DNA from 2 places in the Caballeronia sp. S22 genome. Region 2 is predicted to be linked to the other one. Evidence: predicted binding sites of a transcription regulator. Region 2 holds the regulator's gene; the other holds the start of a gene.
The links. Region 2 encodes FNR, which switches genes on or off when oxygen is low (the NO sensors DNR and NnrR bind a similar motif). Its sites were predicted from a motif close to TTGATNNNNATCAA; they were not measured.

Region 1: the regulator FNR is predicted to act here: its motif matches at 1,776-1,789, upstream of ACEN42_RS17975 (OmpW family protein).

The regions. Positions count from the first base shown of each region.
Region 1 covers NZ_OZ180036.1:614,546-618,564, reverse strand. The annotation lists gene ACEN42_RS17985 (GFA family protein) at 1-294, opposite strand, end outside; gene ACEN42_RS17980 (hypothetical protein) at 311-871, opposite strand; gene ACEN42_RS17975 (OmpW family protein) at 1,075-1,692, opposite strand; gene ACEN42_RS17970 (hypothetical protein) at 1,922-2,215, shown strand; gene ACEN42_RS17965 (hypothetical protein) at 2,218-2,742, opposite strand; gene ACEN42_RS17960 (GlxA family transcriptional regulator) at 2,881-3,849, opposite strand.
Region 2 covers NZ_OZ180038.1:1,053,124-1,057,142, forward strand. The annotation lists gene ACEN42_RS31475 (universal stress protein) at 1-134, shown strand, start outside; gene ACEN42_RS31480 (hypothetical protein) at 166-462, shown strand; gene ACEN42_RS31485 (DUF1488 domain-containing protein) at 545-850, shown strand; gene fnr (fumarate/nitrate reduction transcriptional regulator Fnr) at 826-1,560, opposite strand; gene ACEN42_RS31495 (response regulator) at 1,722-2,369, opposite strand; gene ACEN42_RS31500 (PAS domain S-box protein) at 2,447-3,541, opposite strand; gene ACEN42_RS31505 (hypothetical protein) at 3,588-3,818, opposite strand; gene ACEN42_RS31510 (hypothetical protein) at 3,883-4,019, opposite strand, start outside.

The DNA.
Region 1 (4,019 bases), on a different replicon from region 2:
GAAGATGCCGGTCGGCACTTCGATCTCATCGACGCCATCGAACGCCAGATAGACCGGCGAGCCACACGACGAGCAGTGATGGCGTTTGCCTGTCGTCGAACTTTCCCATGCCACCGTGTCGCCCGTGACCTGAAACGCGTCGCGCGGAAAGATCGCATAGACGCCGAACGGCGCGCCGTGAATGCGCCGGCACGTCATGCAGTGGCACAGATTCACTTCCTTCGGTTCGCCCAGCACACGCACGCGCACCGCGCCGCATGCGCATCCGCCTTCGTGGATCGGCTGGGCATTCATGCGGCGCTGCGAGGGTTCATCGCGTGAAGTAGCCGCGATTCTGCATGCACTCGCTGTACGCGCGCCAGTAGCGCGTCATCGGCGGTTCGGGCGGCGGCAGCGGCGGCATCTTCATGTCGCCGCCGTAGATCGCATCCGATGCGCCGGACGCGCCAGCCGCCATCGATGCGGGCACCGCAGGCATGCCGGGCATCGGACCGGACGCGCCGGGCAGCCCGGAAGCACCCGAGACTCTCCCCGGCGGCAAGCTCGATGCCGCGATCGCCGCCGAAGCGCCCGATGCCGGCGCGGCAGCGGAAGCCGCGAGCGCGCCCGACGCGCCCGCCGGCAAAGGCGGTTCGAGCGGACGCGGCGGCGTCAGCACGCGCGTTTCGCGCTGGGCGTCGCGTGGCGGCGTCTGTGGCTCGCGCGCGACGTTCACCTTGGTCGTCTGATTGGCATAACCGTAGCAGGCGGCGTTATCGACCGATTGCTGCCACGCGCTCTGGCTGCGTCCGGGCAGGGCGAGCGGCTGTTGCGCGGCAGCGGCGCCACACGCCGCGAGCAGAGCGATTCCCGCGTAAGTGGAAGGTCTCATTGGCTTGCAGTTCCCCGATGCGGTTTTATTAGTCGTTGCAGCTCACGCACCGTTCGCGCATGCGCGAGCGGCGCGAGTCTGCGCCGGGCCTGCTGCAAAGGATACCGCGACCGCGAAACCGTCCACGCCAGAAGCACCGGTATCTTCCGCCAATTTCCAGACGGAACGCGGGGCGGCGCACACTCGCCGGGAAAACGCGCGCGTCAGAACTTCATGCCGACGCCGATACCCACGACCCACGGATCGATCTTGAGCGAGCCGAGATCGGCGCCGTCCGCCGACGCGCTCGTGCGCATCCAGATCTTCTTCAGGTCCGCATTGACGAAGAGATTCTTCGCGACCTGCACATCGACGCCCGCCTGCAGCGCGGGGCCGAAGCTGCTGTGTCTGATCGACACCGGCGTGTCGCCCGCCTTCAGCTTGTCGTTATAGAAAACCGTGTAGTTCACCCCCGCGCCGACATACGGACGCACACGGCCCGCGTGATTGAAGTGATATTGCAGGAGCAGCGTCGGCGGCAACACGTTCACGCCGCCAAGCCCGCCGATATTCGACGTCACCTGATGCCGCGATGTGGCAAGAATCAGTTCGACGCCGATCTCGTCGCGGATCATGTAGGTGAAATCGAGTTCGGGCACGATCGCGTTGTTCACATCGACACCGAGCGTGCCGAGTGCGCCGCCCGCGTGCACATCCGGCTGGATGCTGATCGCGCGCAGGCGCACCAGAATGTCGCCCGCGTGAATGCCGCTCATCGAATCGCTCGACGGTGCGTCGCCCGCCGCGTGCGCCCCGCCCGCGAACAAGGACGCGCATGCCATCACCATTGCCCCGAAGACTTTCTTCATTTCTATCTTTCCCACGTTAAATACGGGGATTCTCGCGGGCGGGCGCGCACGCGCCATTGACCGGGCTCAACGCATAAGCACGCGCGCACAGCCAACGGCGACAAGGCTTGAGCAAAGACAATCGTGCGGTCGAACGCCGCAAGCGGCGGGTCCGCACTTTGCTAGATCAAGGGAAAGTACAAGGGATAAACGGAGGCAGCAGATGAGACCCACGATCGACACACTCGGGCGCATGACGGGGATTCTGCTCGGCGGCACGCTGGCCGTCGTGGCGAGCGCTCAGCAAGCGCCGCAAAAACCGAAACAGCTCCAATACGACAGCACGCCCGCGTATCAGGAGAAAAACGTCACGCCGCCTGCGACTGCGGCCGCGAACGCGAGCGATGCGCTCAAGACACGTCCGGGCAAGACGTCATCCGGCAAGGGCGCCGCGCCCGACCGGCCGAACGGAATCGGCTTCGATGCGGGCGCAAGCGGCATGGGCAAGAAGCAATAAGGTTACGCGTCGGCGGGCTTGTCGGGCCACGGCCATGTCGAATAGCGCGATGGCTTCTCGGACTTGGCCTTGCCCTTCTGCTTCTGAGGAGCGGGTGCGGAAGCGGGAACGGGAGCCGGAGTACTCGCCGCGTGCGCCGGCTCCGCGCTCTCCGCAATCTCTGGCAACGCCTCGCCGAACCACGGCACTTCCTTGCGACGCTCTTCCACGTACGCATCCCAGCCCTTCGCGTTGTCCGCGAAGAGATCGTGCTTCACGGTGTTGGCGAGCAGCGGGCGGTTGAGCGTTTCGTCGAGGAGTGCCTTCGGCCACACGAAGAACGCGCCCGATGCACGGCGGATGAAATCGCGCGGCGCCGTCTTCGGGTCGATGAAGCCGAGCAGCGTGAAGCCTGCAAGCGCCTCGTTGCCCTTCACCGCTTCGCCGATGCTCGCGTATTCGTCGGCGCATTGGCTCAGGCAAAACACCGACTCAAGCACGTCGCCGAGGTGCAGCAGCAACGCGCGTCGTTCGTAGGGATCTTGCATGGCGGTCTCATGTTTCGTCATTCGCTGTTCCGATATGTCGAGGGTGGATTCTGCGGCGCGCGCACAGTGCCGCACATGCCGCGTTCATCATGAATTTTAACGAACTCGGCGTGACACGTCGGCGCGCGATCACGCGAGTCACTTCGTGAAGCGTGTGCGAAAACTCAGCCGATAGTCGTTCGGCGACACGCCGAGCCGCCGCGTGAACACGAGCCGCATGCGATCCGCCGTGCCGAAGCCGCAATCGTAGGCGACGGTTTTGAGCGGCGTGTCGCTACTTTCGAGCACATTGCGGGCCGCGTCTACACGCGCGCGTTCGACGAACTCATGCGGCGTCATCTGCGCGAGCTGCACGAAGGCGCGCGCGAAGTTGCGCTCGCTCATGCCGGCGACGCTCGCCAGTTGCGCGACCGACAGCCGCTCGCCGATATGCTCCATCACATAGGCCTGCACTTTCGCGACCGGCGATGTTTCGTCGGCGGGCGCGCTCAGATACGGGCTGAATTGCGACTGGCCGCCGCGCCGCTGCGCGAACACGACGAGGCGCTTCGCGACCGCGAGCGCGACCTGTGCGCCGTGATCTTCGGCGACGAGCGCGAGCGCGACATCGATGCCCGCCGTCACGCCCGCCGACGTGACGAGCCTGCCGTCGCGCATATAGATGCGATCCAGCTCGACGCGTGCGCGCGGAAAACGCTCCGCGAGGCGCGGTGCGTCCTGCCAGTGCGTGGTCACATCGCGGTCATCGAGCAGGCCCGCGTGTCCGAGCGCGAACGCGCCCGTGCAGATCGAGCCGTAGCGCTCGCAGTGCGAGGCGACATCGGCGAGCCAGGTGATCAGACCGGGATCGGGATCATCGACGGGAAGCGCCGGGCCGCCCGCGACGAGCGCGGTGCCGTAGCGCCGGTCCGCTTCGTCGAAAGACAGATCCGCGACGAGCCGCGTGCCGTTCGATGCGCGCACGATGCGCTCTTCCGGACCGACGAGCGTGATCTCATACGCGCTCGATGGCTCGATGAAGCCGTTCGCTTCCGCGAACACATCGACGGGACCGGCCACATCGAGCGCCTGCACGCCCTGGAAGATTGCGATCGCAACTGTACGCATCGAATGGAAGGTCCGTGATGAGTGCGCATGGCAGAAGACGGCGTGCGCCTGGCAGGCTTCGACGCGTCGTTTCGATTGAGACGTGAAGGCGTTTTGACGAGACTAAAGGCATCCGACGCGCTGCGCGATTTTAACAACGCACAGGCATTCGCGTCTTCGATCGACCCCTA
Region 2 (4,019 bases):
TCGTGATGGGCACGCATGGCCGGACCGGATTGCGGCGGCTTGCGCTCGGCAGCGTCGCCGAAGCTTTCGTCAGACGCTCGACGTGTCCCGTGCTGCTGATGCGTGCGCCGAATGGTGAGGGCAAGGATGGGTGAGGATCATCGGCCTGACAGGAGAAACAATCACATGGGCCTCGGAATGCAGATCGCCTACCTCGGCTTTTCCGGCTCGAACGTGATCGAACGGGAAGCGGGCGTCGAACTCGTGCGGCTTGCGGGCGTCGCCGCGGATATCGTCGATTGCCGGCTCACGATCAAAGCCTGTCCCGATCCGTCCGGTCAGCCCGTCTACGATGCGCAACTGGTGCTCCTCACGCGCGATTCCGAGCAGGTCACGGTGCAACGCAACACCGACGCCGACCCGACCGTGGCGATGCATCACGCCTTCGACGACGCCGTGCGAATCCTGCGCGAGCGGTATTGATCCAGATCAATACGCAGCGCGAATTCATGGCCGAGACTCAGTGGATATGCGCCGCAGGTCGAAACCATTGCGAGGTATCGGCATGAACATCACATTTCCCAGCCAGCCGCCCGTCTATCAGGGCGATGTCCCTTCACTCACGTTCGCCGCCTTCGCCGATGGCGAGCGCATCGCGTGCACCATTTCCGCCGAGGCGCTGGAAGATCACTTCGGTGCTGCGTCGTGGCGGGAGGAAGATTTACAGCAGGCTTTCGAGAGCCATCGCTCGTCGATCGAAGGGGCCGCCGAGCATGTGCTGAGCCGCGTCGGCGGCACATCGGTCATGCTGCGCAGCGGATTTTTCCGCTTCCGCCAGGCACGCGCTCAGACTTCTTCGAGCCGGGCCTGATCGAGAATCCGCACGTCGCGGCCGCGGGCATCGATCACGCCGGCTTTCTGCAACCTGGAGAACATGCGGCTGACGGTTTCGATCTTCAGGCCGAGATAGCTGCCGATTTCCTCGCGCGTCATGCGCAGGACGAACTGCGCCGGCGAATAGCCGCGCGCCTTCATGCGCGTCGAGAGATTGAGCAGGAACGCCGCGACGCGCTGCTCCGCCGTCATCGTGCCGAGCATCATCATGAGGTTGGATTCGCGCACGATTTCGCCGCACATCACGCGATGCACGTGATGCTGGAGCGCCCTGACTTCGCGGCACAGCAATTCGAGCAGATCGAACGGAATGATGCAGACGACGCTGTCTTCCAGCGCGATCGCATCGCACGTGTGACGATCGGCGCTCACGCCGTCGAGCCCGAGCGCGTCGCCCGGCAGATGAAAACCCGTGACTTGCTCGTGGCCTTCGCGGTGCATGACGATGGTCTTGAAGCACCCGCTGCGCACCGCATAGAGACTCTGGAACGGATCGCTGCAACGAAAGAGCGTTTCGCCGCGCCGCACCGAGCGCGTCGAGCAGATGATCGCGTCGAGACGTTCGTAATCGACCGGCGATAGATCCGACGGCATGCAGATGCGCTGCATCGAGCATGTCGAACAACGTGTGTTCGTGCGCTTCACGTCGGCTCTCGTGCCGAGAGTCTCTGCGCTCGCGGGAATCATGCTGCGCCTCCTGTCGGGCGGATCGCGCATCGATGCGCGATTCTGAATGCCACGCATCGGATTATTGGCCGCTTCATCTCGAAAATAAATCGGCGCTGGCGGATCGTGCTGTAGGCGTTCGGGAAGCCGTGTAGGGAAACGCTGACACGCGTCGATCGGGATCAGGCGCCGTCGTCGTCGAAGAGTTGATGGCGCACCGCGTAACGCACGAGCGCGGCTTCGTGCGGCATGCGCATCTTGTCGAGGATGCGCGCCTTGTAGGTGCTGACGGTCTTCGCGCTCACACACAGCGCCTCGCCGATATCGCTGATCGACTCGCCCGCGCACAAGCGCCGGAACACCTCGAACTCGCGGTTCGACAGACGCTGATGCGGCAGCGCGTCGGCGGGTTCGCTGAGGCTCTGCGCGAAGCGTTCGGCCATCGCGAGGCTCACGTAGACGCCGCCCGACGCGACCTTGCCGACCGCCGCGACCAGTTCCGCGCTCGCGCTTTCCTTGGTGATGTATCCCGACGCTCCCGCCTTGAAGGCGCGCGCGGCGTATTGCTGTTCAGCGTGCATGGTGAGCACGAGGATGCGCATGGCGGGCTTTTCGTCCTTGATCTGCTTGAGCAGGTCGAGGCCGCCGCGGCCCGGCATCGAAAGATCGAGCACGAGGACGTCGGCATCGGTCGCGCGTGCGAGCGCGAGGGTGGCCGGTCCGTCGCTCGCTTCGCCGGCGACCTCGAAGCCGTGTGCGTTCGCGAGGATGTGGCGCAGGCCGTCGCGCACGAGTGCATGGTCATCGGCAATCAGCACTCTTATCGTCATCGATGCGATTCCTTTTGTCGACCGACTCGCGCGGAGTTCGAGTTTACCGACGACAGCCTCGTAGCGGTTGACTCAAATCAAGGGAAGCCGTCGCCGGCGCGATGCCCGAGCGGAATCTCCGCGCGAATGCGAAAGCCTTCGCCGGGCGCGCTGCGAAACGCGATGACGCCGCCCAGTTGACGCACGCGCTCGCCCATGCCGAGCAGGCCGAACGCGCCGGCGGCGCGCCCGCGCGTGACATCGGCGCCGCAGCCGTCGTCTTCTATGGTCAGCGTGCAGCGCGACTGCGCGCAGACGATCGCGATGCGCGCCTCGCTGGCCCGCGCATGGCGCACGATGTTCGTGAGCGCTTCCTGAACCAGCCGGAAGACCGAGGTGGAGGCGGTCGTGTCGAATCCGTCTTCCTCGCCTTCGAGATCCAGGTGAATCGTCAGATCGTAGCGCCGGCGAAAGTCGCAGGCGAGCCAGTCGATCGCAGCGAAGAGACCGAGGTCGTCGAGCACGGGCGGACGCAGGCCTGCCGCGATGCGCCGCACCGAGCCGATGATCGTGTCGATCTGCGCGAGCGATTGCTTCGCGATATGCGCATCGTGCGCGCCGGTGTCGAGAAGGGAGATCTGCATCTTGAGCGCGGCGAGTTGCTGGCCGAGATCGTCGTGCAATTCGCGGGCGATCGACGCGCGCTCGTTTTCGAGCGCGCTCTGCACGTGCGCGGAGAGTTCGCGCGCGTGTTGCAGCTCGGTGAGCCGCAACCGGTCGGTCATGTCGCGCGTGACCTTGGCGAAGCCGAGCAGATTGCCGCGCGCGTCGTGCAGCGCGGTGATGACGACGTTCGCCCAGAAGCGGCTCGCATCCTTGCGTATGCGCCAGCCTTCGTCTTCGACGCGCCCGGCCTGCGCCGCTATCGCGAGTTCGCTCTGCGGTTTGCCTGCCGCGATGTCCTCGGGCGGATAGAAGACGGAAAAATGACGGCCGACGATTTCCCGCGCGTCATAGCCCTTGATCCTTTTTGCGCCGTTGTTCCATGTCGCGACGTTGCCGTGCGCGTCGAGCAGGAAGATCGCATAGTCTTCGACGGCCTCCACGAGAAGCCGGAAAGACGCATCCGTCTGCAGCGAGGGCGAGAGCGGCGCGCGTGGATCGACGGGTTCGGTTGCGGGTGCGTTCGTCATCGTTGCAAGGGGCAGGCGCGCAAGCAACGTGCGACGCGCTGCAATGCTATTGCGTAGTCAGCCGGAAAGGCGGCATGGGCAGTTCGTCGCCATCGAGAAAGGCGGTCGCGCAGCGCACCGCGAAACCGAGCGCGCCGTCCTTGCTTGCGAACGCGCCGAGATTGCCGAGCGAGGTGGCGTGGCCGTCCTCTTCCAGAATCGACGCGGTCGCGACGAACGCATTGCCCACACGAGTGACGGAGGGCTGAAAAGCCGCTCCCCGATGATAGATGATCATAGATTTGACTTGTCGGAATGGTCGGAGGCGCGGGCGGCGTGCATGCCGCGAGTTGCGCCCGGGATCAGGCGTGCTGGTCAACGCGGGCGCCGCTGGAAGGGCGTGGGTGCTGCATGGACTGCCGGTGATCGATCTCGGCCATGCCATACGCAAATGCGTAGCGGACCGCGCCGGTCGCGCTGGCGAATTCGCCGAGCATGC